4 regions of the Streptomyces sp. NPDC039465 genome follow, and region 1 is predicted to be linked to each of the others. Evidence: riboswitches for the same ligand, from Rfam matches in the RefSeq annotation. Region 1 holds a riboswitch; each other region holds the start of a gene.

Region 1 (7,605 bases):
GGAGTTCCTGCGTGACCGCGCCGAGCACTGGCTGCGCGTCGGCGTCGAGGGTGGCAGCGTCCGAGCGGCGTACGTGCTGGGGGACATGCTCGTCGGTACCGGCGCCACGGACGAGGCCTTGCACCTCTACCAGAAGGCGGCGAAGAACCAGTTCCTCAAAGAAACCGTCGCCGCCAGCCTCGGCACCCTCCTCCACCACACCGGCGACCTCAAGGAGGCCGAAGCCTGGTACCGCATCGGCGTCAAGGCCGGCGACCCCCGCGCCATGCGCAACCTTGCCGCCCTCCTCCGCCAGAAGGACGGCCCGAACGCCGACGAGGCCGACGCCCTCCTGCGCCGCGCCGCCGAAGAGGGGCAGGTTAACGTCGAGGAGTGAGCGAGACGCCCGTACCCCCACCCCCCGCCCCCGAGCTCTTCACCTGGGAGTTCGCCACCGACCCGTACCCGGCCTACGCCTGGCTTCGGGAGCACTCCCCGGTCCACCGGACCCGGCTGCCCAGTGGGGTCGAGGCGTGGCTCGTCACGCGGTACGGGGACGCCCGACAGGCGCTCGCTGATCAGCGGCTCAGTAAGAATCCGGCGCATCATGACGAGCCCGCGCACGCCAAGGGGAAGACCGGGATCCCCGGGGAGCGCAAGGCCGAGCTGATGACGCATCTGCTCAACATCGATCCGCCGGACCACACCCGGCTGCGGCGGCTCGTGTCGAAGGCGTTCACGCCCCGGCGGGTCGCCGAGTTCGCGCCGCGGGTGCAGGAGCTGACCGACCGGCTCATCGACGGGTTCATCGAGAAGGGGTCGGCCGACCTCATCCATGAGTTCGCCTTCCCTCTTCCCATCTACGCCATCTGCGACATGCTTGGCGTCCCGCCGGAGGACCAGGACGACTTCCGGGACTGGGCCGGGATGATGATCCGGCACGGCGGCGGGCCGCGCGGCGGGGTCGCGCGGTCGGTGAAGAAGATGCGGGGCTATCTCGCGGAGCTGATTCACCGTAAGCGGGAGAATCCGGGCGACGATCTGATCTCCGGGCTCATCAAGGCGTCCGACCACGGCGAGCACCTGACCGAGAACGAGGCCGCCGCCATGGCCTTCATCCTTCTCTTCGCCGGGTTCGAGACCACCGTCAACCTCATCGGCAACGGCGTCTACGCGCTGCTGCGCAACCCCGATCAGCGTGAGCGGCTCCAGCGGTCGCTCGCCGAGGGGGAGAGCGGGCTGCTGGAGACCGGTGTCGAGGAACTCCTGCGCTACGACGGGCCGGTGGAGCTCGCCACGTGGCGGTTCGCCACCGAGGCGTTGACCCTCGGGGGGCAGGAGATCCGGGCCGGCGATCCCGTACTGGTCGTGCTCGCCGCGGCCGACCGGGACCCCGAGCGGTTCGCCGAGCCGGACACGCTCGACCTCGCCCGCCGCGACAACCAGCATCTGGGGTACGGGCACGGCATCCACTACTGCCTCGGCGCGCCGCTCGCCCGCCTGGAGGGGCAGACCGCGCTCGCGACGCTGCTGACCAGGCTGCCGGATGTGCGACTTGGGGTTGATCCGGGTGATTTGCGGTGGCGTGGAGGGCTCATCATGCGTGGATTGCGCACGCTTCCGGTGGAGTTCACGCCCGCTTCCACACCCACCGGAAGCTGACACTCCGTCAAGACTGTGACTTTTATGTGATCTCCCCTGCATCGACTTGTGACTGACGTTCGAATGCCGCTACGTTCACCGTCAATCTCAACCGATGTCCCAGTAGTCACACGGAAGGTCCACCGCATGCGCTCCGGAAACGGACGGCACCGTAGACCCCGCCAGGCCCCCGCCATCGTTGTCGCCGCGGGGGTGACCGGCTCGGCCATCGCCCTCCCTCTGCTCGGCGCGGGCTCCGCGTCCGCCGCGGACTCCGTCACATGGGACAGGGTCGCCGAGTGCGAGTCCGGCGGGCTGTGGAGCGCCGACTTCGGCAACGGGCAGTACGGCGGCCTCCAGTTCACGCAGGCCACCTGGGAGCAGTACGGCGGCCTCGTCCACGCCCCGCGCGCCGACCTCGCCAGCCGCCCCCAGCAGATCGCGGTCGCCGAGAAGGCGCTCGCGGCGCAGGGCGTGGCGCCCTGGGCCACCTGCGCCCCGATCGCCGGGCTTACGGCCGGTGGCAGCGGGTCCGGCGCCGACGCGGGCGCCGGTGAGACCCTTCCGCTCCGCCCTGACGGCACCCCGGCCGAGCCCGGCCTCGACCCCGGCCAGGTGACCCCCAACGCTCCCATCGCCCCCGAGGCGCCCACGGCCCCCGCCACGCCCTCCGCTCCCGCCGGCACCGGGAAGCACCGGGGCACGCCCGCGCCGGACGAGACGGTCGATAACGGCACCGATACGGGCAATCCGGTCAACGAGCGCGAATCGGGCCGCCATGCCTCGCGGGGTGACGCCCCGACACGTGACGTGCCCCACACGGATGGTGCGACCGGTACGGGGCAGGAGGGGTCCGGGACCGGAGCGTCCGGTGACCCGGCGAACGAAAGCGGCGAAACCTCCAAGAACCCCGAAAGCCCTGAAACAACTGAAACTCCGGAAAGCGGCAAGCCGTCCGAAACGGGCGAAAGCCCCGACCGCGCCGACAACTCCGGTGCCACCGATACGGACAACAAGGACAACACGGGCAAGTCCTCCGGCGCGTACACCGTTCAGCCCGGCGACAACCTCTCCGTCATCGCGGACGAGCACGACCTCGACGGCGGCTGGACCGCGCTCTACGACGCCAACCGCCAGACCGTGGGCGCCGATCCGGACGTCATCCATCCTGGTCAGAGCCTCGACCTCGGCGGTGTGCTGGACGCCGGACAGGCCCAGAAGTAGAGGCGGTTCGCGGGCGTATGTCCGGTTCTGTGCAAGTGAGACATGGGTCTCTTTGCCCCAACTGGCGTGTCTCGCCCGCGAACTCCGTCCGCTGTCGCTCTCACCTGCGTAAACGACCGCTCCCGGAAGGCAAGTAGGGGCGTTTTCTCCCGGATGTGCCTCTTTGAACTTCCGGGAGGTCTGTGTCTACGGTCTTCACCGCTCGCCACCGCGGGCCTCGTCGACCGGTCCGCCGAATCCTGCCGCCGGACGACGGGAACAGTCGTCGCGTCATGCGCCGAAGGCAGGAGCGGGGGACCCAAGGTAAGTGCCGGACCCGGCCGTTGAGACAGACGGCCGACGCCCGGCTTGGGGTGAAGCCACGTGCTAGGACACGTGGCCGGGCACTCACAGCCCGAACCCGACAGCTCACCTCGTAGGCGTCGGTGAGGAGACGTTCCATGCTGTTTTCCGGCAAGGGCAAGCACCGCCGCCCCACGGTTCTCGACCGCACGACCCGTGTCGTCACGCTCGCCGGTGTCGCCGGCGCCGCGGTCGCCGCGCCGCTCATGACCGCCGGCACCGCCTCCGCCGCCACCGCCGCCGAGTGGGACCGCGTCGCGCAGTGCGAGTCCGGTGGCAACTGGTCCATCAACACCGGCAACGGCTACTACGGCGGTCTGCAGTTCTCCGCCTCCACCTGGGCCGCCTACGGTGGCACCGCCTTCGCGGCCACCGCCGACCAGGCCTCCAAGTCGCAGCAGATCCAGATAGCCGAGAAGGTCCTGGCCGGCCAGGGCAAGGGCGCCTGGCCGAGCTGTGGCGTGGGCCTGTCCAACGCCGCGTACAACGGCGGCGGCGAGAGCACCACCCAGGCCGCCCCGAAGCAGGAGCGCAAGGCCGAGCAGCCGACCACGCGCAGCGAGCAGCGCACCGCGCCGAAGGCCGCCCCCAAGGCCGAGGCGAAGAAGACCGTCACCACCCCGACCGGCAAGAAGGTCAAGAAGGGTGACGGCGAGTACAAGGTCGTCGCCGGCGACACCCTGAGCAAGATCGCCGAGGCGCACGGCGTCAAGGGCGGCTGGGCGAAGCTCTTCGAGCTGAACAAGGACATCGTCGAGGACGCCGACCTGATCTACCCGGGCCAGCAGCTCCACCTGAAGTGAGCCTTCCGGCTCCGGTGAGGTCGGGTCGGGCGCGGCCGCTCGCGTGAGCCCGACGACTCTCCCGCGGTGACCCGATGACCACCCCGGTCCGGCGCGTCTCCCCCGTACGCGCCGGGCCGGGGTTTCCCATGTGTGCGGAGCCTCGCACATCCCGGTTACCGAACGGTAGAACGTGCGCCGTTTGCCCCGTAAAGCAGGCGCTCGGGTCCTTTTTCGTCCCAGCGGGCGGGCGCCCGGCGGACCCCGGTGTCCGGGCCGGTTAGGCTCTTGTCGCAAGGACAGAGCGACCCTGCAATGGCCCTGCACCGCATGCGTCACATCTAGCGTCACATCCCAGAAGGAGATGCTCGTGCCGTCCATCGACGTCGTCGTAGCCCGGGAAATCCTGGACTCCCGAGGCAACCCCACGGTCGAGGTCGAGGTCGGCCTCGACGACGGCAGCACCGGCCGTGCTGCTGTTCCGTCCGGTGCCTCCACCGGAGCGTTCGAGGCCATTGAGCTCCGTGACGGAGACCCGAACCGCTACCAGGGCAAGGGCGTCGAAAAGGCCGTCCTCGCCGTCATCGAGCAGATCGGCCCGGAGCTCGTCGGCTACGACGCCACCGAGCAGCGCCTGATCGACCAGGCCATGTTCGACCTGGACGCCACCGACAACAAGGCGTCCCTCGGCGCCAACGCGATCCTCGGTGTCTCCCTCGCCGTCGCGCACGCCGCCTCCGAGGCCTCCGACCTCCCGCTCTTCCGCTACCTGGGCGGCCCGAACGCGCACCTGCTGCCCGTTCCGATGATGAACATCCTGAACGGCGGCTCGCACGCCGACTCCAACGTGGACATCCAGGAGTTCATGATCGCCCCGATCGGCGCGGAGTCCTTCTCCGAGGCCCTGCGCTGGGGCACCGAGGTCTACCACACCCTCAAGAAGGTCCTGAAGGACAAGGGTCTGTCCACCGGCCTCGGCGACGAGGGCGGCTTCGCCCCGAACCTCGACTCCAACCGCGACGCCCTCGACCTCATCGTCGAGGCGATCAAGCAGGCCGGCTACGCCCCCGGCAAGGACATCGCGCTCGCGCTCGACGTCGCCGCGTCCGAGTTCTACAAGGACGGCTCGTACCAGTTCGAGGGCAAGTCCCGCTCGGCCGCCGAGATGACCGAGTACTACGAGGAGCTCGTCTCCGCGTACCCGCTCGTCTCCATCGAGGACCCGCTGTTCGAGGACGACTGGGACGGCTGGAAGGTCATCACCGACAAGCTCGGCGCCAAGGTCCAGCTCGTCGGCGACGACCTGTTCGTCACCAACCCGGAGCGCCTGGCCCGCGGCATCGAGGACGGCGCCGCCAACGCGCTGCTCGTCAAGGTCAACCAGATCGGTTCGCTGACCGAGACCCTGGACGCCGTCGAGATGGCCCAGCGCAACGGCTTCAAGTGCATGATGTCCCACCGCTCCGGCGAGACCGAGGACGTCACCATCGCCGACCTGGCCGTCGCCACCAACTGCGGCCAGATCAAGACCGGCGCCCCGGCCCGCTCCGAGCGCGTCGCCAAGTACAACCAGCTGCTGCGCATCGAGGAGATCCTCGACGACGCCGCGGTGTACGCCGGCCGCTCGGCTTTCCCGCGGTTTCGCTCTGCGAACCAGTAGGCACAGCGCTCTGCGAACCAGTAGGCACAGCACGGGCTGAGCTTCCGGAAAGCCCGGTTACGTACGTCCCCGCACTCGGTCCCGTACCGTGTGCGGGGACGTACGCACGTAACAAAGGGGAGGCGGCAGACAGTGGCCCGGGACCGGTTCTCCACCGCGACCAGGATCCGGCTGCTCGGCGAGCAGACCGCGGCCCGCGTGTACCGCTCCCAGAACCGCAGACAGGCCCGCCGCTCCCGGCTCACCGGCCGCGCCGCCTTCCTGGCGCTGATCGTCTGCTCCCTGGTGGTGGCGCTCGCCTATCCGATGCGGCAGTACGTCTCCCAGCGCAACGAGATCGCCGAGCAGGAGCGGCGCGCCGCCGAGGCCGCCCGGCGGGTCGAGGAGCTGCGGGACGAGAAGGCCCGCCTCCAGGACCCGGCGTACGTCACCCGGCTCGCCCGCGAGCATCTCCACTACGTCTTTCCGGGCGAGACCGGTTTCACCGCGAACGACCCGGACCTGGCGCGTGAGCGCCGCGGCGACCAGGGCGCGACCGAGCGTTCCTGGTACTCCAACCTCTGGGACGGCATCGACACCGCCGACCGGCCGGACAAGTAGCCCGGACCGTACCCCGACCCTTCCCCCACGAGCCCCGACGAGAAGACAGACGCAGGCATGGAAACGCCCCCTCCGCAGACCGAACGCACCGAGCCCACCGAGGCGGACGTCGCGGCCTTCAAGGAGCAGCTCGGCCGCCCGCCGCGCGGGCTGCGCGCCATCGCGCACCGCTGTCCGTGCGGCAACCCGGACGTGGTCGAGACCGCGCCCCGGCTCCCGGACGGCACGCCGTTCCCCACGACGTACTACCTGACCTGCCCGCGCGCGGCCTCGGCGATCGGCACGCTGGAGGCGAACGGGGTGATGAAGGAGATGTCCGAACGTCTCCAGAGCGACCCCGAGCTGGCCGCCGCCTACCGCGCCGCCCACGAGGACTACATCGCGCGCCGGGACGCCATCGAGGTCCTGGAGGGCTTCCCGTCCGCCGGCGGTATGCCGGACCGGGTCAAGTGCCTGCACGTCCTGGTCGGCCACTCGCTGGCGGCCGGACCCGGCGTCAACCCGCTGGGCGACGAGGCGATCGCCATGCTGCCCGAGTGGTGGGCCAAGGGCCCCTGCGTCTCGCCGGTCACCGACAAGGAGGACGCCAAGTGACCCGGGTCGCGGGCATCGACTGCGGTACGAACTCCATCCGCCTCCTCGTCGCCGACGTCCACCCCGAGACGGGTGAGCTGATCGAGCTGGACCGGCGGATGACGATCGTCCGGCTCGGCCAGGGCGTCGACAAGACCGGCCGGCTCGCCCCCGAGGCGCTGGAGCGGACCTTCGCCGCCTGCCGTGAGTACGCCGCCGTCATCAAGGAACTGGGCGCCGAGCGGCTGCGTTTCGTCGCCACCTCCGCCTCGCGCGACGCCGAGAACCGCGACGACTTCGTCGCGGGCGTGGTGGAGATCCTGGGTGTCGAGCCCGAGGTCATCACCGGTGACCAGGAGGCCGAGTTCTCCTTCACCGGCGCCACCGGCGAACTGACGCGGGACCAGGGGGAGTACCTGGTCGTGGACATCGGCGGCGGCTCCACCGAGTTCGTCGTCGGCAACGAGCACGTGCGGGCCGCGCGCTCGGTCGACATCGGCTGCGTACGCCTCACCGAGCGCCACATCCGCAACGACCCGCCGACCGTGGGCGAGATCGCCGCGCTGCGGGCCGACATCAAGGCCGCCCTCGACCTGGCCGAGGAGACCGTCCCGCTGCGTGAGAAGCGCACGCTGGTCGGTCTCGCCGGCTCGGTGACGACGGTCGCCGGCCTCGCGCTGGAGCTCACCGCGTACGACTCGACGGCGATCCACCACGCCCGGATCTCCCGCGACCAGGTCGCCGAGGTCACCGGCCGGCTGCTCTCCTCCACCCATGACCAGCGGGCCGCCCTGCCGGTGATCC
Region 2 (7,605 bases), on a different contig from region 1:
CTCCGGGGCCGAGATCCACTACGGCTCCGAGGTCACCGCGATCGACCGACGGCCCTGGGGTGTGGCGGTGCGGACGGCGGCCGGGCGGATCGTGCGGGGCCGGATCCTGGTGAACTGCGCCGGGCTCCAGTGCGACCGGGTGGCGCGGCTGGCCGGCGACGACCCGGGCATGCGGATCGTCCCCTTCCGGGGCGAGTACTACGAACTGACCCGCCCGGACCTGGTGCGGGGCCTCGTCTACCCGGTGCCGGACCCGGCGTTCCCCTTCCTCGGGGTGCATCTGACCCGGGGCATCGACGGCGGCGTCCACGTGGGGCCGAACGCGGTGCCCGCGCTGGCCCGCGAGGGCTACGACTGGACGGTCGTCCGCCCCCGGGAGCTGGCGTCGACCCTGGCCTGGCCGGGCTCCTGGACCATCGCGCGGCGCCACTGGCGGTACGGGGCGGGTGAGCTGCGGCGATCCGTCTCGAAGCGGGCGTTCACGGCGGCCGTGCGCCGCCTGCTGCCCGCCGTCGAGGAGTCCGACCTGCGGCCGACGGCGGCGGGCGTCCGGGCGCAGGCGGTCCTCCGGGACGGGACGCTGGCGGACGACTTCCTGATCCGCGAGGCGCCGCGGACGGTGCACGTCTTGAACGCGCCGTCTCCGGCGGCGACGGCGTCGCTGCCGATTGGGCGGGATATTGCGCGGCGGGCGTTGGCGGCGTTGTAGGCGCGGCGGGGGGTGGGGCGTTTGTTTCCCCCGCCCCGCCCCTCCCCGAAACTCTGACGAGACCGGGGGCTGCGCCCCCGAACCCCCGGAGCGGCAGCTCCGCGCCGCGGGGCGGGGGGCGGGCGGGGCCGAGGTGCCCGCCCCGGACCCCCAGCCGCCCGCCTCGCGCCGCGCGGACAGCCCGAGGCGGGCGTTGGCGGCACCCCGAACCCCCGGAGCGGCAGCTCCGCGCCGCGGGGGCACCCCGGACCGTGCCCGACAGGCCGCGCACCTTCCGCGGCGCGGACCGGCGCCCCGGCGCCCCCCGTAGAATTGGGGCCACTGTGTCTGAGCCCCGCGAAACCGCACCCCACGCCCCCGTCCACCCCGCCCCCGCCCGGCGGGGCAGTCGGATGTTCGCGCCTGGGGAGGGGCCGTCGCCCGATCCTGCTGGGTCGCATCATGAGCGGCGGATTCGGAGTTTTCAGCCGCGGCGTAGTCGGGTCACCGCCGGGCAGGCGGAGGCGTTGCTGAAGTTGTGGCCGAGCTGGGGGCTCGACATCGACGGGCAGCGGGTGCTCGATCTGAAAGAGATGTTCGGCGGGCTGCCGGTCGTCCTGGAGATCGGGTTCGGGATGGGGGAGGCCACCGCGCAGATGGCCGCCGACGACCCGGACACCGGGATCCTCGCCGTGGACGTCCACACCCCCGGCCAGGGCAACCTCCTCGGTCTCGCCGACCGGCTCGGGCTGTCCAACATCCGCGTCGCCAACGGTGACGCGATCATCCTGCTGCGCGAGATGCTCACGCCCGACGCCCTCGACGGCGCCCGCGTCTACTTCCCGGACCCTTGGCCGAAGAAGCGCCACCACAAGCGGCGCCTGATCCAGCCGGAGTTCCTCACCCTCCTCGCGACCAGGATGAAGCCCGGCGCCGTCCTGCACTGCGCCACGGACTGGGAGCCGTACGCCGAGCAGATGCTCGAAGTGCTCTCCGCCCATCCGGACTTCGAGAACACCGTGCCCGAGGGCGGCTACGCCCCCCGGCCGGCCTTCCGGCCGCTGACCCGTTTCGAGGGCCAGGGCCTGGACAAGGGCCACGTCGTGCACGACCTGCTGTTCCGCCGGAAGTAGCCGCGAGCCGCGGAAGCCGTCGCGCCTGTCAGTGGGCCTCGCTAGGGTCATCAGGTGTCCGAGTCATCTGCGCCGCACCAGCCCGCCGTCCCGGTCTACGAGGCCGAGCCGACGTTCGCTGCCGTGCCGGACCGCGCCCAGTGGCGGTACGTCCCGCGGCGCGCGTTCTGGCGCAGCAAGGTGGTGCGGCTCGTCGCGGTCTTCACCGTCCTCGCCCTCTGCGGCCTCGTCCTCCTCGCGATCGTCCGCGAACAGACCGGCACGGAAGGCTTCCTCGTCGGCCTGGGCCTGGCCACCCTCCCTGTACCGCTGCTGATGGCCGCCTTCCGCTGGCTCGACCGGGTCGAGCCAGGACCCTGGCGGAATATGCTGTTCGCCTTCGGCTGGGGCGCCTGCGCCGCCACCCTCGTCGCGATCGTCGCGAACACGTTCGCCACCCGCTGGATCGCCACGGCCACCGCCGACCCCTCCTCGGCCGACACCCTCGGCGCCACGGTCATCGCACCAGTCGTGGAGGAGAGCGCAAAGGCCGCCGCGATCCTGCTGCTCTTCCTCTTCCGCAGACGGGAATTCGGCGGCCTGGTCGACGGCGTTGTCATCGCCGGCTTCACAGCCACCGGCTTCGCCTTCACGGAGAACATCCTCTACCTCGGCAACGCCTTCGGCGAGGACCAGGAGTTCGGTTCGAGCGGCCTCGGCTCGGTGACCGCCGCGACCTTCTTCGTACGGATCGTGATGTCGCCCTTCGCGCATCCGCTCTTCACCGTCCTCACCGGCATCGGCTTCGGCGTCGCCGCGATGCTCGCCCGCCGCCGCCGCGTCCTGCGCACCCTGCTGCCGCTGCTCGGTCTCACCCTGGCCATGGGCATGCACGCGCTCTGGAACGGCTCGGCGTCGCTCTTCGGCCCCTGGGGCTTCTACGCCGTCTACGGCGCCTTCATGGTCCCGGCGTTCGGGCTGCTGACCTGGCTGGCGATATGGAGCCGGCAGCGGGAGCTGCGCACGATATCCGGCGCCCTGCCCGCCTACGCCGCGGCCGGCTGGCTCTCCCCTGCCGAGCCGCTCGCGCTCTCCTCGATGCGGGCGCGGGGCATGGCGCGGGACTTCGCGGCCAGGACGTACGGACCGGCGGCGGCCCGCGCGGTCGTCGAGTACGAGGCGTTCGCGACGACCCTGGCGTTTCTCCGCCACCGGGCCCACCGCGGCGCGGCGGGCCCGGACTTCATGGCGCGTGAGCAGGAGCTGCTGCACCACCTGTGGCAGCGCAAGGCGGTCGCGGGCCCCTCGCTGACGTACGCGGCGCGGGCGACGGGCCGGGTGTGGACCCCGCCGCCGCACCTGGACTACGACGGCGCGTACAACCCGTACCGCGCCTGACCCTCGACATCCGGGACCGCCCGCGACCTACCGGGCCTGACCCACGGCCGGGCCGCTACGACCTACCGCGCCTGATCCACGACCGGCACCCCGCGACGACCCCAGGCTCCTACTCGGACGCCGCCGTCAGCGCCGCCTGCTCCTCCTCCGTCAGTTCCAGATCCGCGAGCGCCAGCAGCGCCGGGAGCTGCTCGACCGTACGCGCCGAGGCGATCGGGGCCACGACCGTCGGGCGGGCGGCCAGCCAGGCCAGGGCCACCGTCGCGATCTCGGCGCCGCGCGCCTCGGCGATCGTGTCCAGGGCGGCGAGGACCGCGCGGCCCCGCTCGGTCTCCAGGTGCTCCTGCGCGCCCTCGGCGCGGGCGCTGTCGACGGTCGCTCCGGGGCGGTACTTGCCGGTGAGGAAGCCGGACGCGAGCGCGAAGTACGGCATGGCGGCCAGGCCGGCCCGCTCTGCCGTCTTCTGGAGCTCGCCCTCGTACGTGTCCCGCGAGACCAGGTTGTAGTGCGGCTGGAGGGCGACATAAGAGGCCAGGCCCTCGCGCGCCGAGAAGTCCAAGGACTCCTGGAGCCGCGCCGCGGTGAGGTTGGAGGCGGCGATGGCGCGCACCTTGCCCTCCTTCACCAGCTGGTCCAGCGCGGTGATGATCTCCTCGACCGGGACCTCGGGGTCGTCGAAGTGGGTGTAGTAGAGGTCGATGTGGTCCGTACGGAGCCGGCGCAGGGACGCCTCGGCGGCGGCCTTGATCGTCGTGGCGGACAGGCCCTTGTACTGAGGATGGGCGCCGACCTTGGTGGCGACGACGATGTCGTCGCGGTTTCCGCGCGCCGCGAGCCAGTCGCCGATGACCGTCTCGGACTCGCCGCCCTCGTTGCCCGGCGCCCAGGCCGAGTAGAGGTCGGCGGTGTCGACGAAGTTGCCGCCCGCGGCTGCGTACGCGTCCAGGACGGCGAAGGACTGCGCCTCGTCGGCGGTCCAGCCGAAGACGTTGCCGCCGAGAGCGAGGGGGAAGACGTGGAGGTCGGAGGTGCCCAGCTGGCGCAGAGAAGTCATGGGCTGGACAACACCGTCCCCGAGGGTCCCTATTCCAAGCGCCCGTCCCACCTCAACCAGGGGCGACAAGGCCCGGCCCGCTCACGCCGAGCGGGCCGGAAGCGGGTCAGACCGAGAGGCCCTTGCCGCGCAGCCAGGCCGCCGGGTCCACCCCGGCGCCGCCGGCCGTGTGGACCTCCATGTGCAGGTGCGGGCCGGTGACGTTGCCCGTCGCGCCCACGCGGCCGATGGTGTCCCCGGTCGCCACGGTCTGCCCGGCGGAGACCGTCATCGACGACATGTGGGCGTACCAGATCTCCGTACCGTCCTGGAGCTCCAGGACGACGCGGTAGCCGTACGAGCCGGACCAGCCCGCCGACTTGACCGTGCCGCCGTGCACCGCCTTCAGCGGGGTGCCCGTGGGGGCCGCGAAGTCGAGGCCGGTGTGCTGGCCGGAGGACCACATGGAGCCGGACTGGCCGTAGGTGGAGGTGAGCGTGTACGAGGAGAGCGGGAGGGCGTAGCTCGCGGCGAGCTTGGCCAGACGCTCGGCCTCCGCCTTCGCCGCCGCCTCCGCCTCGGCCTTCTTCTTCGCCGCCTCGGCTTCCTTCGCCGCCACGGTCTGCTGGGACTTCGCCTCGGCCGCCGCCTTCTCGGCCGCCGCCTTCTCCGCGGCCGCCTTCGCCTCGGCGTCGGCGGAGGCCTGCTGCTGCTCGGCCTGCTGGAGGATCCGGGCGCGCAGGACCTCGCCCGCGTCGGCGCCGGCCCGCTCCTGCGGCCGCTCTTCGCCGCCGGCGGGCGCGGTGGTCAGGGAGGCGGAGGTGAGGGGCGCCGGGTTGTTCGGCTCGGGGGTGGCGTCCTCGTCGGCGATCAGGGAGCCGACGCCCGGCAGCGAGGCGGGGTCCGGGAGGTGGTCGGTGACGGCGTCCGGCAGATCGGGCAGCGAGATGGAGACCGGCGGCTTGTCCTGCGCGGTGGCCATGCCGCCCGCGCCGACCGCGGCGATGACACCGACGCCGAGGACCGTGGAGCTACGGGCGAAGTTGGAGCGCTGCTTGGCGATGCGGTGACGGCCACGCACGGGCCGTACGGAGTCCTCGGTGGGGTTCCATTCACCCCACTCCTGCGTGTGCGCGTCCGCGCCCGGGGCACCCGAGGCACCGAACGAGTCGAAGGGAGCTTCGGGGGCAGGGCTGTTGGACGCCACGGAGGCGTACTCCTTTCCTTCCTTCTCGCCTACCGGGTTAGCTGACGGGTTCGGAGCAGGAAGGTCTCCTACGGGTCACGTTCGACCCGATTCACCCCAATGTGGTGGTTCCCCGGTTCCCTTGCGGGATTCGGCGCGTGCGCACGGTGCCGCCTCTTGCGACGGCTGGGACGACCGCACTGCGTTATCGAACGTTAATAGACACGGGGCTCTTATTCCAAGCCGTTCCTCTTGATCGTTAACGGTCCTGGCCTGGGCATACCGCTCATAAGAGGGGTGAACCGGGCGACTTGATCCCCCCTCAGCCCCACCCGCCAAACCCCATGAAATCTGATCGTTCGTCAAATGTTATGCGGAGCGGTGCGCTTCCACTACGGACCGCTACCGCCCACCACCGGCATCGTCCTGCGCCGCTCCGGCTGCCGCTGCCCCGGTCGGCTCACCGCCAGCAGCGCCATGTCGTCCGTCGAGCCGCCGCCCGTGTACCGCCGTACGTCGTCGACCAGCGCGTCCAGCAGCGCACCCGGCCCCGGGAAGATCCGCCCGGCCAGCCGCACCGCCGGGTCGTAGAACTCCCCCGCCGCGTCCCGTGCCTCCGACAGGCCGTCCGTGTAGAGCAGCAGCGTCGCGCCCGGCGGGTACGGCGCCTCGTCCGCCCGGTCCGGCCAGACCCCCAGCGCGCCCATGCCCAGCGGCAGCGCGGGGGCGCTCGGCTCCAGCAGATCCAGGTCCCCGTCGGCGTACAGCAGCAGCGGCTCGGGGTGCCCGCGGTTCACCACCCGTACCACCCCGTGCCCACGCGGGATCTCGGCGAGCACCGCCGTGGTGAACCCCTCGAAGGCGTCCAGATCGTCCCGCCGCGTGCCCTCCCGGGCCAGCGCCCGCTCCAGCCGCTGCGCCACGCCCTCCAGGGTGGACTCCTGCTCCGCGGCCTCCCGGAAGGCGCCCAGCACGATCGCGACGGCCTCCACGGCGTCGAGCCCCTTGCCCCGCACGTCCCCGACCACGAGCCGCACACCGTACGGCGTGTCCTGCACGGCGAAGAGGTCGCCGCCGATGAACGCGTCGGCCTGCGCCGCCTCATACCGCGCGGCGATCTGGAGCCCGCCGATCCGCTCGGCCGGCGCGGGCAGCACCGCCCGCTGCGCGGCCTCGGCGATCACCCGCGCGGAGGCGAGCCGCTCGCCGCTGCGCCGTACGACCCGGTTGATGAACACGGCGAGTGCGGAGACGGTGAGCACGGTCAGGGTCTCGGTCAGGTCCGGGACGTCGGTGATGGTCCTGTTGAAGATGTGCAGTCCGATGCTGGCGAGGACGGCGGCGATGCCGGTGAAAAGGGTCGTCCGCAGCGAGAAGAACGGCGCCGCGATCAGCGGGGCCGCGGAGAGCATCGGGGCGGCGGTGAACGCCGGCGGGGTGGCGAGGTCGAAGGCCACCCCACCGGCGATGACCAGCGGCGGCAACGCGCGGATGAACCGCCGCGCGCCCTCGGCGGGCCGTACCTCACCGCCGTTCCCGGCCGCGGGGTCCGGTCCGTCGGCCAGCCCGCTCGGGTCCTCGTCCGCCGATCGTTGCCCCACCTGTGCTCTCCCTGCCCGGCCCGGTGCGCCCTCGGCTGCGGACGGTACCGCGCCCCACCCGCCCTGGCCGGAGCCGCGCCGGGCGGCGAGCCGCCGTCGGCCGTCCGGGGGACGCCGGACAGGTCCACCCGCCCGACACGCGCACGGCCCATGGACAGTGGCCGGCATACGGCAAAGGCCCGGATCCAGGAGGATCCGGGCCTTCGTCGTGTTTCTTCAGTAGCGGGGACAGGATTTGAACCTGCGACCTCTGGGTTATGAGCCCAGCGAGCTACCGAGCTGCTCCACCCCGCGTCGGTGAACACCACCCTACGCCATGCTGGGCGGTGCCCTTCACCATTTTTGGTTTCCCGGACACACGGGGGTCACTCAGCAGCCGCAGTCGTCGGAATCGACGGGGGCGGTCAGCGGGTCGGTGTCGGGGGTCCGGGTGCCCTCCCAGGTCTCGTACGCGAAGCCTTCCCGCGCCCAGTACTCGAAGCCGCCGAGCATCTCCTTGACCTGGTAACCCAGCTGGGCCAGGGCGAGCGCCGCACGGGTGGCGCCGTTGCAGCCGGGGCCCCAGCAGTACGTCACCACGGGCACGG
Region 3 (7,605 bases), on a different contig from region 1:
TCGACGGCGGAGCCCTGCGGGAGCAGCTCGCCGCCTGCCGCGTCGGCGGCCCGCAGGACGCCCCCGACGAGCACAGCATGTGGGGCGTCCTGCGGTACGTACCGCAGACGGAGCAGGAGCCGCAGTAGCGGCGGGTCCTACGAGGCCGGGCCCGCCAGGACCGAGACCGGGCCCGGCAGCGGCGTGCCCGAGCCGTCCCTGCGGGGGTCGATCTCCGGCAGCTGCGCCGGGGCGCCGCCGCGCTGCGCGGCGCGGGCCGGCGCGGCCCCCGCCCAGGCCAGGACGAGGACGTCCTCGCCCTTGAGGAACCTCTGGCAGCGCACGCCGCCGGTGGCCCGCCCCTTGCGGGGGTACTGGTCGAACGGGGTCAGCTTCGCCGACGTACCCGCCGAGGCGTCCAGCGTCCCGGTGGCCCCGGCGACCGTGAACACCACCGCGTCCGCCGCCGGGTCCACGGCCGTGAACGAGATCACCTCGGCGCCCGCCGTCAGCTTGATGCCCGCCATACCGCCCGCCGGGCGTCCCTGCGGACGCACCTGCGAGGCCTGGAAGCGCAGCAGTTGGGCGTCGGAGGTGATGAAGACGAGGTCCTCCTCGCCCGTCCGCAGCTCGGTCGCGCCGACGATCCGGTCGCCCTCCTTGAGGGCGATGACCTCCAGCTCGTCCTTGTTCGGCGGATAGTCCGGCACCACACGCTTGACCACGCCCTGCAGCGTGCCGATCGCCAGACCCGGCGACGACTCGTCCAGCGTCGTGAGGCAGACGACCGTCTCGTCCTTCTCCAGCGTCAGGAACTCAGCGAGCGGCGCCCCGCCCGAGAGGTTCGGCGCCGCGTGGGTGTCCGGGAGCTGCGGCAGATCGATCACCGCCAGCCGCAGCAGCCGCCCGGTGGAGGTCACCGCGCCCACGTCACCGCGCTGGGTCGCCGGCACCGCCGAGACGATCACGTCGTGCTTGGCGCGCTTGCCGTCGTCGGCGGCCGGCAGCTCCGCCGTCGCCGTACGGGCCAGCAGACCGGTCGAGGAGAGCAGCACGCGGCACGGGTCGTCCGCGACCTCCAGGGAGGCCGCCGCGACCGGCGCGCCCGCCGACTCCAGCAGGACCGTACGCCGGTCGGTGCCGAACTTCTTCGCCACCGCGGCCAGTTCGCCCGAGACCAGCTTGCGCAGCTCGGCGTCGGACTCCAGGATCCCGGTCAGCTCGTCGATCTCGCCGTTGAGCCGGTCGCGCTCGCTCTCCAGCTCGATCCGGTCGAACTTGGTGAGCCGGCGCAGCGGGGTGTCCAGGATGTACACCGTCTGCGTCTCGCTCAGCGAGAAGCGTCCCATCAGCCGCTCGCGGGCCTGCGCCGAATTGTCGCTGGACCGGATCAGCCGGATGACCTCGTCGATGTCGAGCAGGGCGATGAGCAGGCCGTCGACCAGGTGCAGCCGGTCGCGCTTCTTGCTGCGGCGGAACTCGCTGCGCCGCCGGACCACCTCGAAGCGGTGGTCGAGATAGACCTCAAGGAGCTCCTTGAGGCCCAGCGTCAGGGGCTGCCCGTCCACCAGCGCCACGTTGTTGATGCCGAAGGACTCCTCCATCGGCGTCAGCTTGTAGAGCTGCTCAAGGACGGCCTCCGGCACGAAGCCGTTCTTGATCTCGATGACCAGGCGCAGGCCGTGCGCACGGTCCGTGAGGTCCTTCACGTCGGCGATGCCCTGGAGCTTCTTCGCCGAGACCAGGTCCTTGATCTTGGCGATGACCTTCTCGGGGCCGACGGTGAAGGGCAGTTCGGTGACGACGATGCCCTTGCGGCGCGCCGTGACCGTCTCCACGGTGGCGGTAGCGCGGATCTTGAACGTGCCGCGGCCGTTCTCGTACGCGTCCTTGATCCCGGAGAGTCCGACGATCCGGCCGCCGGTGGGCAGGTCGGGGCCGGGGACGTACCGCATCAGCGTCTCGAGGTCGGCGCCCGGGTGCCGGATCAGGTGCCGGGCGGCCGCGATCACCTCGCCGAGATTGTGCGGCGGCATGTTCGTCGCCATGCCGACCGCGATTCCGGACGCGCCGTTGACCAGCAGATTCGGATACGCGGCGGGCAGGACGGCCGGCTCCTGCTCCTGGCCGTCGTAGTTCGGCGCGAAGTCGACCGTGTCCTCGTCGATCGACTCGGTCATCAGGGACGTCGCGTCGGCCATCCGGCACTCGGTGTACCGCATGGCGGCCGGCGGGTCGTCGTTGCCGAGCGAGCCGAAGTTGCCGTGGCCGTCGACGAGCGGCAGCCGCATGGAGAACGGCTGGGCCATGCGGACCAGCGCGTCGTAGATGGACGCGTCGCCATGGGGGTGCAGCTTGCCCATGACCTCGCCGACGACACGGGCACACTTCACGAAGCCGCGCTCCGGGCGCAGCCCCATCTCGTTCATCTGGTAGACGATCCGCCGGTGCACCGGCTTCATGCCGTCGCGCGCGTCCGGGAGGGCCCGGGAGTAGATCACCGAGTACGCGTACTCGAGGAAGGAGCCCTGCATTTCGTCGACGACGTCGATGTCGAGGATCCTCTCCTCGAAGTCGTCGGGCGGCGCGGTCTTCGTGCTGCGGCGGGCCATCGCGGCTGCGGCTCCTTCACCAACAAGGTTGATCTGACGCGGACCATTGTGGACCGTCGCACTGACATCGCCGACCGCGACCCGGACGAGGGACCGCGGGAAGCCCTGGGAACTTCGCCAGGTGTCGGTGCGCTTGCATACAGTGGCAGCACTTTTCCAGATCGCGATCGAAGGGACGTACATGCCCATGGGTCACACGGCCACAGCCCAGGCCGGCTCCGGCGGCCTGACAGCAACCGAGCACCGGCTGGCCAACGGCCTGCGCGTGGTGCTCTCCGAGGACCACCTGACCCCGGTCGCCGCGGTCTGCCTCTGGTACGACGTCGGCTCCCGCCACGAGGTCGAGGGCCGCACGGGCCTCGCCCACCTCTTCGAGCACCTGATGTTCCAGGGCTCCGCGCAGGTGAAGGGCAACGGCCACTTCGAGCTGGTGCAGGGCGCGGGCGGCTCGCTCAACGGCACGACGAGCTTCGAGCGCACCAACTACTTCGAGACGATGCCCGCCCACCAGCTGGAGCTGGCGCTCTGGCTGGAGGCCGACCGCATGGGGTCGCTGCTGGCCGCCCTGGACGACGAGTCCATGGAGAACCAGCGCGACGTGGTCAAGAACGAGCGCCGCCAGCGTTACGACAACGTGCCCTACGGCACCGCCTTCGAGAAGCTGACCGCGCTGGCCTACCCCGAGGGCCACCCGTACCACCACACCCCCATCGGCTCCATGGCCGACCTGGACGCGGCCACGCTCGAGGACGCCCGGAACTTCTTCCGTACGTACTACGCGCCGAACAACGCGGTCCTCTCCGTCGTCGGTGACATCGACCCGCAGCAGACCCTCGCCTGGATCGAGAAGTACTTCGGCTCGATCCCGGCGCACGACGGCAAGCAGCCGCCGCGCGAGGGCTCCCTGCCCGAGATCATCGGCGAGCAGCTGCGCGAGGTCGTCGAGGAGGAGGTCCCGGCCCGCGCGCTGATGGCCGCCTACCGCCTGCCGCACGACGGCACGCGCGAGTGCGACGCCGCCGACCTGGCGCTCACCGTCCTCGGCGGCGGCGAGTCCTCCCGGCTGCACAACCGTCTCGTACGCCGCGACCGCACGGCCGTCGCGGCCGGCTTCGGGCTGCTGCGGCTGGCCGGGGCGCCCTCGCTGGGCTGGCTGGACGTCAAGACGTCCGGCGGTGTCGAGGTCCCCGAGATCGAGGCCGCGGTCGACGAGGAGCTCGCCCGGTTCGCCGCCGAGGGTCCCACCGCCGAGGAGATGGAGCGGGCCCAGGCCCAGCTGGAGCGCGAGTGGCTGGACCGGCTCGGAACGGTCGCGGGCCGCGCCGACGAACTGTGCCGGTTCGCGGTGCTGTTCGGCGACCCGCAGCTGGCCCTGACCGCCGTCCAGCGGGTCCTGGAGGTCACCGCGGAGGAGGTACAGGCGGTCGCCAAGGCCCGGCTGCGCCCCGACAACAGGGCTGTGCTGGTCTACGAACCCGTCACCGCCGAGCAGCACGAGAACGACCAGGAAGAGGGGGCGGACCAGTGAGCGAGACTGCCGCGTCGTTGACCAACATGACGCTCCACCCGCAGCCCCGGCCGGGCACGGCCACGCCTTGGGCCTTCCCGGCCCCCGAGCGCGGCCGCCTCGACAACGGCCTGACCGTGCTCCGCTGCCACCGCCCCGGCCAGCAGGTGGTGGCCGTCGAGATCGTGCTCGACGCCCCCCTGGACGCCGAGCCCAAGGGCCTGGACGGCGTCGCCACGATCATGGCGCGCGCGCTGTCCGAGGGCACCGACAAGCACACCGCCGAGGAGTTCGCCGCCGAGCTGGAGCGCTGCGGCGCGACGCTCGACGCGCACGCCGACCACCCCGGCGTCCGCGTCTCCCTCGAAGTCCCGGTCTCCCGGCTGCCGAAGGCGCTCGCCCTGCTCGCCGATGCGCTGCGCGCGCCCGCCTTCCTCGACACCGAGGTCGAGCGGCTGGTCCGCAACCGCCTGGACGAGATCCCGCACGAGACGGCCAACCCGGCCCGCCGGGCGGCCAAGGAGCTCTCCAAGGAGCTCTTCCCGGCCGCCTCGCGCATGTCCCGGCCGCGCCAGGGCACCGAGGAGACCGTCGCCGCCATCGACGCGGCGGCCGTACGGGCCTTCTACGAGGCCCATGTCCGCCCCGCCACGGCGACCGTGGTCGTCGTCGGCGACCTCTCGGACACCGACGTGGACGCGGTCCTCGCCGACACGCTCGGCGCCTGGACCGGCAACACCGCCGAGCCGCGCCCCATGCCGCCGATCACCGCGGACGACACCGGCCGCGTGATCGTCGTCGACCGTCCCGGAGCGGTCCAGACCCAGCTGCTGATCGGCCGCATCGGCGCCGACCGGCACGACCGCGTCTGGGCGGCCCAGGTCCTCGGCACGTACTGCCTCGGCGGGACGCTGACGTCCCGTCTGGACCGGGTCCTGCGCGAGGAGAAGGGGTACACCTACGGTGTACGGGCCTTCGGCCAGGTGCTCCGCTCGGCGGACCCGGCCACCGCGGGCGGGGTGACGGGCGCGGCGATGCTCGCCATCAGCGGCTCCGTCGACACCCCCAACACCGGCCCCGCGCTGGAGGATCTGTGGAAGGTGCTGCGGACCCTGGCGGCCGGCGGGCTCACCGACGCCGAGCGTGACGTGGCCGTGCAGAACCTCGTGGGTGTGGCCCCGCTCAAGTACGAGACGGCGGCCTCGGTCGCGGCCACCCTGGCCGACCAGGTCGAGCAGCACCTGCCGGACGACTACCAGGCGCAGTTGTACGCGCGGCTGGCGGAGACCGGGACGGTGGAGGCGACGGCGGCCGTCGTCAACGCCTTCCCGGTGGACCGTCTGGTGACGGTCCTCGTCGGTGACGCGTCGCAGATCGCCGAGCCGGTGCGGGCGCTCGGCATCGGCGAAGTGACCGTGGTCACAGGCTGATTGGGTTTGTCCTTCGAGGCGGACCCCGACGTCACGTTACGTCGGGGTCCTCCTCTTTGTCCGCTTTGTTGGTGACGCTGCCTGTCTGCCCTGTGGCGTGCACTACAAAAGAGCGTGTCTGTTTGGTGATTGAAAGACGGTCCGCTTAGCGTCGTGGGCGCTGTCCGCCAGTTGCACGTGCCGCACCCGCGGCATCGGACAGCCATCGCCGAGTCCCCGTCAGGCGCGAGCCTGGGGAGCCGGGGACCCAGTCAGTCCCTGGGGTGAATCGGACCGCCTCGCCAGAGGGGGACCGTAGGAGACCTTCCTGCTCCGAACCCGTCAGCTAACCCGGTAGGCGAGAAGGAAGGAAAGGACCAGCCACTTCATGGCGTTCACCCGTGCCACCGGGAAGCACCGTGCCCCGAGCCGTCTGAGCCGTAAGAGCGCGCAGGCCGCCTCCGTCGCGGCGCTCGCCACCACCGGCGTCATCGGTTCCCTCGCTTCCCCGGCGCTCGCCGCCGACACGGACCGTCCCATCGGGGACACCGGCCTCACCCAGGCCGTCGCCGCCGACTCGCTGGCCGACCGCATCGACGCCCAGGCCGCCGCCCAGGAGAAGGAGGCCTTCGAGGCCGCCGCCAAGGCGAAGGCCGAGGCCGAGGCGAAGCGCAAGGCCGAGGCCCGCGCCAAGGAGATCCGCGAGGCCAAGGAGCGGGCCGCCCGCGAGGCCGAGCGCAAGCGCCTGAACGCCTACCGCCTCCCCATCGCCGGTTCCTTCGTCACCACCGGCTACAAGACCGGCGGCTCCCTCTGGTCCTCCGGCAGCCACTCCGGCGTCGACTTCCGCGCCGCCTCCGGCTCCACCGTCGTCGCCGTCGGCGCCGGCACCGTCGTGGAGGCCGGCTGGGGCGGCGCGTACGGCAACAACGTCGTGCTCAAGATGAACGACGGCACGTACACCCAGTACGGCCACCTCTCCTCGGTCAGCGTCTCGGTCGGCCAGTCCGTGATGCCCGGCGAGCAGCTCGGCCTGTCCGGCTCCACCGGCAACTCCACCGGCCCCCACCTCCACTTCGAGGCCCGCACCAGCGCGGAGTACGGCTCCGACATCGACCCCGTGGCGTACCTGCGCTCCAAGGGCGTCAACGTCTGACGCGCCCGCCCCGCGTCCGAAGGCCCCGGCTCGTCATCATCGAGCCGGGGCCTTCGGTCGTCCGTACCGCCGTCGTCGGTGTCGCTGTCGTCCGTGTCGCCGTCCGTGCCGTCTGCTCCCGGCGCGTTCCGGCGCGTTCCGGCGCGTTCCGGCCAAAAGATATCCATGAATTCCGGCCGGGCATCGGAAATTCCGGCCCGCTGCAATAGAGTCACCGGACAGACGTCAATAGATGGGTTTCGCGCGGATCAAAGCGGAGGTTGAACATGCGCATTCCCGCGCATTCGGTATGCACGGCGATCCGTGACGACATCGTCTCCGGTGTACACGAGCGCGGCAGCCGGCTGACCGAGGAGCAGCTCGCGCGCCGCTACGGAGTCTCCCGCGTCCCGGTCCGCGAGGCGCTGCGCACCCTGGAGTCCGAGGGGTTCGTCGTCACCCGCCGGCACGCCGGTGCCTGTGTCGCCGAGCCCACCGAACAGGAGGCCGCCGACCTGCTGGAGATGCGTCTGCTGCTGGAGCCCATGGGCGCCGCCCGCGCAGCCCAGCGCCGCACGGAGGCCCATCTCAAGGTGTTGCGGGGCCTGGTCAGGCTCGGCCAGGAGCGGGCCAGGCGCGGCCAGGGCGAGGATCTGCGCTCGCTGGGCAGCTGGTTCCACGAGACGCTCGCGCAGGCATCCGGCAGCCCCGGGCTGACCGCGCTGCTCACCCAGCTGCGGCACAAGATCGCCTGGATGTACGCGGTCGAGACCCCGGCCGAGCCGGTCGAGGCATGGGCGGAGCACGGGGCGATCGTGGACGCGGTGGCCCGCGGCGACGCGGAGCGGGCCCGGGCGCTCACTGCGGCGCACGCCGAGCGGTCGCTGCCGCTGCACCGCCCGCGGGCGGCCCGTGTGAGGACTTCGCAACATGCTGTAAACACCGCGAGCGCCCGGGGTTAAC
Region 4 (7,605 bases), on a different contig from region 1:
CGACAACGTGACGCTGTGGGACCCCTCCATCCCGGACGAGGCAGTCATCGCCGCACTCGAGGACGCCGCCGTCCTCGACGTGGTCTCCCGCCGCCCCGGCGGGATACGGAGCCGTGTCGAGCAGGACGGCCGCAACTTCTCCGGAGGGCAGCGTCAGCGCCTGGAGATCGCCCGGGCGCTCGTCCGCAACCCCAGCGTGATGGTGCTCGACGAAGTGACCAGCGCCCTGGACGCGGTGACCGAACGGCTCGTCATTGACAATCTGCGGCGCCGTGGCTGCGCCTGTGTGGTCATCGCCCACCGGCTCAGCACCGTGCGCGACAGCGACGAGATCCTGGTGCTCGACCGCGGCACCGTCGTCGAACGAGGACGGCACGAGTACCTGCTGGCCACGGGGGGCCCGTACGCCGAACTGGTCAAGGAGCACTGAGGTGACCTCTCCGCACCCCGCCACGGTCGCCGCCGCCCAGGCTGCCGGGGCGCCGGACCCGGTCGCGGCCGCCTTGGGCGGACTGGGCACACCGGTCGACTGCACGGACCTGCGCAGCCTGGCACTGGAGGGCCCGTCCGTACTCTGGCTCGTCGTGCACGGCGCGCTGGACCTGTTCGCCGTCGACGCCGCGCTGCTCGGGCACTGGCACTTCCTGGGCCGCCTCGAAGCGGGCGCGCTGTTGCTGGGCCCCGCGGAGGGCCCCCAGCACACCCTCATCGGCCGGCCGTCGCGGGACTGCGTACTGCGCCGCATCGAGCTGCGGGAGCTGTACCGCCCGGAGCACGGCGACGTGTGGGACACGAACCAGTGGGACGCGACCCAGTGGAACACCGGGCAGTGGAACACCGCGCAGTGGAGTACGGGGCAGGGGTACGCCGACCAGACGTACGGCGCGCAGGGGTACGCCGCCCAGGGCGGTTACGGCCCGACCCCCGGCGGTCTCAGCCCGCTGGAGAACGCCTTCGCCCTCGGCGTCGGCCGCGGCCTGCGCGTGCTGTACCAGGCGCCGCTGGACGGCCGGGCAGCCAGCGAGCCGGGTGCGGCCGACGACGACATCGTGTGGATGCAGCTCACCCCCGGCAGCGTGCAGTACGGCGCCGCCTACGACGCGGAGGCCGCCGGCGTCCTCCTTGTGGACCCGGCCATGTGGCAGGGCATGGTCGAGCAGCAGTACCGGCTGCTCTACGCGCTGGACCGCTGGATCGAGCAGCGCGAGCGCGACCACGAGGACCGTACGGCGGCAGGACTCGAAGCCGGCCGGGCGGCACGTACCGAGGCCGACCAGGCGCTGCTGGCCTCCATCGGCCGATCGGGCAGGCGCGCCCGCCCCACCGCGAGCGTGGACGCGACCTTCGCCGCCTGCCGTCTGGTCGCCGAAGAGGCGCGCATCACCCTGTCCGAACCGGCTGACGCGGGGGCCGGATCCGAGCGGATGGACCCCGTCGAACGCGTCGCGCTCGCCTCCCGGCTCCGTACGCGCGCGGTCCGGCTCGAAGGGCGCTGGTGGCGGGAGAACAGCGGGCCCCTGGTGGGCAGGCGCGAGGAGGACGGGACGCCGGTCGCCCTGCTGTGGCGGCGCGGCGGGTACGTGGCGGTCGACCCCGCGCACGGAACGCGCGAGCGGATCACCAAGACCGGTGAGGCCGACCTCGAACGGCAGGCCGTGATGTTCTACCGCCCTCTGCCCGACGGAAAGCTGGGGCTGCTGTCCCTGGTCCGCTTCAGCGTGCGGGACACCCGCCAGGAACTGCGCGCCATCGTCCTCGGCGGGCTGGTCGCGGTGGTGCTGGGGGCGCTGGTGCCCGTGGCCACCGGCAAGGTGCTCGGCCAGTACGTACCGGCCGGCGAAGGCGGCCTGATCGTGCAGACCGCCGTCGCACTCATCGCGGCGGGCGTGGTTGCGGCCGCCTTCATGCTGCTCCAGAACATGTCCATCCTTCGCCTGGAGGGCCGTATCGAGGCCACGCTGCAGCCTGCGGTGTGGGACCGGCTGCTGCGGCTGCCGACGAACTTCTTCGCGGGACGCTCGACGGGTGAACTGGCCGGCGCAGCCATGGGCATCAGCTCCATCCGCCGCACGCTGTCCGGCATCGGCACGGTCTGCGTCCAGGCGAGCACGGTCGGCACGATGAACCTCGTGCTGCTGCTGGTCTACAGCGTGCCCCTCGCGCTGGTCGCGCTCGGCATGCTGCTCGTGATCGCGGCGGTCTTCACCGGACTGGGGCTGTGGCAGCTGCGCTACCAGCGCCGTCTGATCAAGATCAGCCACCGGCTCGACAACCGCGCCTTCCAGACGCTGCGCGGTCTGCCCAAGCTGCGCGTCGCCGCCGCCGAGAGCTTCGCCTACGCGGCCTGGGCGCGGGAGTTCGCGGGCACGCGCGTGCTGCAGCAGCGCGTCGGCCGACTCCAGAACCTCGTCACGGTCCTCAACGCCGTCTGCCTGCCGCTGTGCACGCTCGTGATGTTCATGCTGCTGGCCGGGCCGGCCCGCGGCACGATGTCCGCCGCCCAGTTCCTCACCTTCAGCACCGCCGTGACGATGATGCTCTCCTCGGTCACCCAGCTGACCGGAGCGCTCCTGTCGGCCGCCGCCGTGCAGCCTCTCTTCGAGGAGGTCGCGCCGATCCTGCGGGCCGAGCCGGAGGTACGCGGTGCCGCCACCCAGCCGGGCGTGCTCAGCGGAGCCGTGGAAGCCCGGCAGCTGTCCTACCGCTACACCGAGGACGGCCCGCTCGTCCTCGACAACGTGGACTTCCAGGTCCGCCCCGGCGAGTTCGTCGCGATCGTCGGAGCGAGCGGCTGCGGGAAGTCGACCCTGCTGCGGCTGCTCATCGGCTTCGACAAGCCCACCACCGGCAGCGTGCTCTTCGACGGCCAGGACCTGGCGGCGCTCGACCAGGCGGCCGTACGCCGACAGTGCGGCGTCGTCCTGCAGAACGCCCAGCCCTTCACCGGCTCGATCCTCGACTGCATCCGGGGAGCGGAGGCGTTCTCGCTGGAGGAGGCGTGGGAGGCCGCCGCGATGGCCGGGCTTGCCGAGGACATCAAGGCCATGCCGATGGGCATGCACACCATGCTCTCCGACGGCGGCGGCACCATCTCTGGCGGCCAGCGCCAGCGGCTCATGATCGCTCAGGCTCTCATCCGCCGGCCACGGATCCTCTTCTTCGACGAGGCCACCAGCGCACTGGACAACGAAGCCCAGCGCGTGGTCATCCAATCCACCCGGGCCCTGCGCGCGACCCGCATCGTGATCGCCCACAGACTGTCCACGATCATGGACGCCGACCGTGTGATCGCCATGTCGGACGGCCGGATCGTCCAGCTCGGCTCTCCGGCGGATCTGCTCGCGGACACGGACGGCCTCTTCCACGAACTGGTCCGCCGCCAGCTGTGGCGGTGATCACCGTAGGGCGACACGGAAGAAATGTCCGTTTATCTCCTTTTATTGGCACTTAGGGAAGAGATGCCCCGATGGGGGGCCTTGAGTCCCTTTTCTGGGAAATAGTGACCGATGCTCGCCGCCAGTGATGTGGGTCACCTCGAATTCCACCCCCTGTGGTGCTGGTGCGGAGTCAAATATGAAGCCCAGAAGAATAGTTGGGCCAAGGGGCGGCGGGCGAAAGGATGATCCTTTTCTTTCCTTTCTGCGGATTCATTTGCATTGATGAATCGCGGCCTTGTTCTTGTCGCTTTCCTTCGCTTACGGTCACCTCCATCCGGATGGACCGCCGAATCCTGCCACCGTCCGGGCATCGAACCCACCCACACGTCCGGCAGGAGCGGGGGACCCAGGTTTGCCGCCGGTCCGGTCTCCGGAGCGGCTCGGGGTGAAGCCGCGTGCGCCGCGGCCGGGCATCTCCTGCCCGAACCCGACAGCTCACCTCGCAGGCGAAGGAGAGGAACTCGCCATGCGTGGACACGGAAAGCACCGCCGTCCCAAGGAAAACCCGCTCGCTCGCCGTCTCGCCGCCGTCGGCACCGGCGGCGCCGCCCTCGTCCTGCCGGTGATCGGCGCGACCGCTGCCGGAGCCGCGACGCCGCAGGCCGCACATTCGGTCGCAGTTGAAAAGGCGGCGGTCACGACTGCGGTCAAGGCGGCGGCGAAGTCCGGCACGGTGACGTATTCCGTCGTCGCGGGTGACTCGCTCTCCAAGATCGCGGACAAGCACTCGGTGAAGGGCGGCTGGAAGCAGCTCTACAAGGACAACCGAGCCGTCGTGGGCGACGACCCGGCGGTCATCCGGCCGGGCATGAAGCTCACCATCGCCAAGAAGGCCGCCACGCGCTCGGCCGCCGCCACGGAGCGCGCGGACCGCTCGGCGCGCCCCACCACCCTGACCGCGGCCGCCCCCGCCGCCAAGGCGGCGCCGGCGAAGAAGGCGTACGCCAACAACCTCGACGGCTGGATCCGCGAGTCCCTCGACATCATGGCCCAGCACGGCATCCCCGGCAGCTACGAGGGCATTCACCGCAACATCATGCGGGAGTCCAGCGGTAACCCGAACGCGATCAACAACTGGGACATCAACGCCCAGAACGGTGTCCCCTCGATCGGTCTGCTCCAGGTCATCAAGCCGACCTTCGACGCCTACCACGTCCCCGGCACCAAGAACAGCCAGTACGACCCGGTCGCCAACATCACCGCCGCCTGCAACTACGCGGCCGCCCGCTACGGCTCCATCGACAACGTCAACGGCCCCTACTGAGCCGACGTGCCCATCGGGTGACATGTGGCCGGCACTGCCCACGAGTTGGCAGTGCCGGCCGCGGCATTCCCGCCTTACGACACGTTCAACGCCCGATCTCGGGCGGCTGCCGACCGGTCTTCCTTCCGTGCGGCCAGGACGATGAGCGCTCCGGAGACGGCCCCCACGAAGAACGGGGACGGCACGAGCAGCACGCCGCCCACCACGCACCACACCACGAGGCCCCACCCGGTCCAGGCCGGCACGCTCACCCCGCGGCCGGCGAAGTGCCATATCAGGCACCCCAGCAGCACCAAGGGCACGGCGAAGCTCCCCGGACCACCCCAGAAGGTGGCGACATTCCTGAGGGAGTCCACAGTCTCCGGCGCCCCCTCCGAGAGGTTGAGGGGGACAGCTGCCCAGACCCCCCGATCGGCCCAGCCGGCGACCTCGTCCCAGGCGGTGAGCGCCAGCAAGGACAGGTGTCCCACTCCCAGCACGAGCATGATCCCGCTCGCCCAACGGAGCAGTCGCTTCCTGGAGTTCATCGGGGCTCTCCTCTTCTTCGTGCGTGGCCCCATGTGACCGCCACGCCATTTGTACGGGGCCGTACAGAACGCTGTGTACGGTACCGTACAAATGAACCGCGTCGAATGGAGGTGGCCCCGATTCCCGCTCTGCCCCGCACCCCACGAGCCCGCTGGATTGAGGCGGGCCTCGAAGCCCTCGCCCAAGGAGGCCCCGACGCGGTCCGCATCGAGGCGCTCGCCGCCGAACTCGGCGTCACCAAGGGCGGGTTCTACGGCTACTTCGACGGCCGTCCCGCGTTGCTCGCGGAGATGCTCGACGAATGGGAACGCCGCTGTACCAAGGAAGTGCTCGCCCAGATCGACGCCGAAGGCGGAGACGCCGCCGATGCGATCCGGCGCGCCGGTCAACGGACGTTCACGGAAGACTTCCACCGGATCGATCTCGCGGTCCGGGCATGGGCCCGCCACGACGAGGCCGTGGCGGCGCGCCTGCGGCGCATCGACAACGAGCGCATGGAGTTCCTGCGGAGGATGTTCGGCGCCTTCCTCACCGACCCCGACGAGATCGAGGCCCGCAGCACCTTGGCGTTCGCGCTCGGGATCGGCCGTTACTTCATGGCCGTGGACCACCCCGGGTACACCGACCGGGAAGCCGTCCACCTTGCAGGGGAGTACCTCCTGCGTCCGCAAGCGTGAACGCGTGGTCCGGGCACCATCGGGCAGCCCGGGCTCCGGAAGCCGCGATTCCCATGGTGCCGGAATTGCGCACGTCTCGGGCGGTTGAGGTGTGGGATGGCTGGTGCGGCTCAACGGTCTGTTGACCCGTACCCGCCGGGGGTTTGAGCATGGCCGGGTCAATTCCGTCCCGACGGAAGGAACCCAGCATCATGAGGAGTACCCCGGCAGGCTCCGTATGGCGGTCGCCGCCATCGGGTCTGCCTTGCTGTTACCCCTCGCGGTCGCCGCCCCGGCAGGCGCCGCCACCCCCGAGCCGAGCAAGGCCGACCGACTGGGCATCCAGCTCGGCAAGCCCGAGAAGGTGACACCCGCAAAGGCGCCCGGCGCGGCCGACGCGTCGGATGCGGCCGACGTAGGCGCCCAAGCGCTGGACTGCGCGCAGGGCGAGGCGGTCAACAGCCGCACGGAGTCATGCTCGAACTGGCGCATCCCCGTCATCTACACGATCAACGAGGTGCCGACCGGCACGGCCACCCTGCACGCCAAAGCCACCGCCACGCTGCAACCCCGCAACCGCTACGCCTGGAACCAGAAGGTCGAGGTGCGGCTGACCAACCCCACCAGTTGGGCCGGATGGTCCACGATGGGCCGCGTCGGGTTCGACTGCAACCACTGCGACGTCGACGAGTCCGGCGAGCAGTACCTCTTCCCCAACCGCACGGTGACGTACGAGTTCACCGTGTCGTCGCCGGCCGCGACCGGGTCCGCGACAGCATCCGACCGTACGCGACGCTCGACGCTCCTCGCCACGACGAGGGCTCCGCCGTCATAGGGGGAGACGTTCCGCCCCCGGTGCGACAACACCCCCCGCATCACGCCCGTACGGGCCGGCGGCTGTGTCTATCCCGACGTCCCGGCCGTGTGGGAGCTGTCCACCGCCAACCCTCGTGTCGACGCGGTGGCTTGGCATGTCGACTGGGCGCAGCGGAACCTCAAGCAGCCGTGGGGCAAGCCCGGCACCCGGTACACCTTGCAGCGGACGTTCGACGACACGATCATCGGCGACAACCGCGAGGTCGCGTGCGGCCGTGACGTACCCCGTCCGCCTCCGGGCAGCGGCCTGTCCTGCGATGAGTACCCCTTCGCCCAGACCCTGCAAGGCGCCAGCCGTTAACCCGGACTACAGCTGTCACTTCCTGGACGAGGGTGACAACAGCCGCGAGGGCAGCCTGCGCAAGGCTTCCTTGAACGGACAGCGGGTGCTGGAAGGTGACCACTTCTACGTGCGGGTCATCAAACCCACAGGCACCGCCCAGGACCGCCCAAGGCCCTCGGGCCGGTCGGCTGCGGCAGCGACTGACGCGGCCTACGGCCGGCCGGAACTCGACCAGTCGCACCCGGCGGGGGTGGAACGCCATGATGGTGTTCCACCCCCGCTCCCGCTCCGCGCGAGGAAGGACCCACCCCATGACCCAGCTGATCCACCGCACGACCGATCAGGTCTTCGTGGACGCGTCCACGGTCGACCTGGTCGACGAGAGCACGGTGGCGGAGTTCGAACCGGAATGGGAGTCCAACGGCCTGGTCGACGTCGCACCCGACGGCGACGCGGCGAGGATCCTCTGCGGACAGGAGATCGGCACTGTCACCGTCACCGCGGAACTCTGGGACGGACCCGCCCCGCTGGACACCGACGACTGGCAGGACGTCGCCGAAG

What was found. Region 1 has a riboswitch for cyclic di-AMP ahead of ACZ7LT_RS23295 (transglycosylase family protein). Riboswitches for the same ligand answer to the same signal wherever they lie in the genome.
Region 2: another riboswitch for cyclic di-AMP. It lies ahead of ACZ7LT_RS14455 (M23 family metallopeptidase); the one in region 1 lies ahead of ACZ7LT_RS23295 (transglycosylase family protein).
Region 3: another riboswitch for cyclic di-AMP. It lies ahead of ACZ7LT_RS11000 (M23 family metallopeptidase); the one in region 1 lies ahead of ACZ7LT_RS23295 (transglycosylase family protein).
Region 4: another riboswitch for cyclic di-AMP. It lies ahead of ACZ7LT_RS29190 (transglycosylase SLT domain-containing protein); the one in region 1 lies ahead of ACZ7LT_RS23295 (transglycosylase family protein).

Annotation. Positions count from the first base shown of each region.
Region 1 is NZ_JBVKAP010000007.1:105,933-113,537, reverse strand. It holds gene ACZ7LT_RS23310 (hypothetical protein) at 1-376, shown strand, start outside; gene ACZ7LT_RS23305 (cytochrome P450 family protein) at 373-1,641, shown strand; gene ACZ7LT_RS23300 (transglycosylase family protein) at 1,768-2,844, shown strand; cyclic di-AMP (ydaO/yuaA leader) riboswitch at 3,110-3,281, shown strand; gene ACZ7LT_RS23295 (transglycosylase family protein) at 3,285-3,989, shown strand; gene eno (phosphopyruvate hydratase) at 4,339-5,628, shown strand; gene ACZ7LT_RS23285 (FtsB family cell division protein) at 5,761-6,228, shown strand; gene ACZ7LT_RS23280 (DUF501 domain-containing protein) at 6,286-6,822, shown strand; gene ACZ7LT_RS23275 (Ppx/GppA phosphatase family protein) at 6,819-7,605, shown strand, end outside.
Region 2 is NZ_JBVKAP010000004.1:13,706-21,310, forward strand. It holds gene lhgO (L-2-hydroxyglutarate oxidase) at 1-709, shown strand, start outside; gene trmB (tRNA (guanosine(46)-N7)-methyltransferase TrmB) at 1,102-1,821, shown strand; gene ACZ7LT_RS14445 (PrsW family intramembrane metalloprotease) at 1,876-3,198, shown strand; gene ACZ7LT_RS14450 (aldo/keto reductase) at 3,308-4,252, opposite strand; gene ACZ7LT_RS14455 (M23 family metallopeptidase) at 4,359-5,438, opposite strand; cyclic di-AMP (ydaO/yuaA leader) riboswitch at 5,450-5,584, opposite strand; gene ACZ7LT_RS14460 (PP2C family protein-serine/threonine phosphatase) at 5,810-6,982, opposite strand; tRNA gene ACZ7LT_RS14465 (tRNA-Met) at 7,239-7,312, opposite strand; gene ACZ7LT_RS14470 (rhodanese-like domain-containing protein) at 7,388-7,605, opposite strand, start outside.
Region 3 is NZ_JBVKAP010000003.1:103,799-111,403, forward strand. It holds gene ACZ7LT_RS10980 (CobW family GTP-binding protein) at 1-128, shown strand, start outside; gene ACZ7LT_RS10985 (DNA gyrase/topoisomerase IV subunit A) at 138-2,591, opposite strand; gene ACZ7LT_RS10990 (M16 family metallopeptidase) at 2,779-4,119, shown strand; gene ACZ7LT_RS10995 (M16 family metallopeptidase) at 4,146-5,528, shown strand; cyclic di-AMP (ydaO/yuaA leader) riboswitch at 5,725-5,882, shown strand; gene ACZ7LT_RS11000 (M23 family metallopeptidase) at 5,896-6,663, shown strand; gene ACZ7LT_RS11005 (GntR family transcriptional regulator) at 6,930-7,604, shown strand.
Region 4 is NZ_JBVKAP010000011.1:28,469-36,073, reverse strand. It holds gene ACZ7LT_RS29200 (NHLP family bacteriocin export ABC transporter peptidase/permease/ATPase subunit) at 1-430, shown strand, start outside; gene ACZ7LT_RS29195 (NHLP bacteriocin export ABC transporter permease/ATPase subunit) at 432-3,395, shown strand; cyclic di-AMP (ydaO/yuaA leader) riboswitch at 3,745-3,899, shown strand; gene ACZ7LT_RS29190 (transglycosylase SLT domain-containing protein) at 3,904-4,701, shown strand; gene ACZ7LT_RS29185 (DUF6463 family protein) at 4,776-5,228, opposite strand; gene ACZ7LT_RS29180 (TetR/AcrR family transcriptional regulator) at 5,340-5,906, shown strand; gene ACZ7LT_RS29175 (hypothetical protein) at 6,151-6,720, shown strand; gene ACZ7LT_RS29170 (NucA/NucB deoxyribonuclease domain-containing protein) at 6,808-7,062, shown strand; gene ACZ7LT_RS29165 (hypothetical protein) at 7,356-7,605, shown strand, end outside.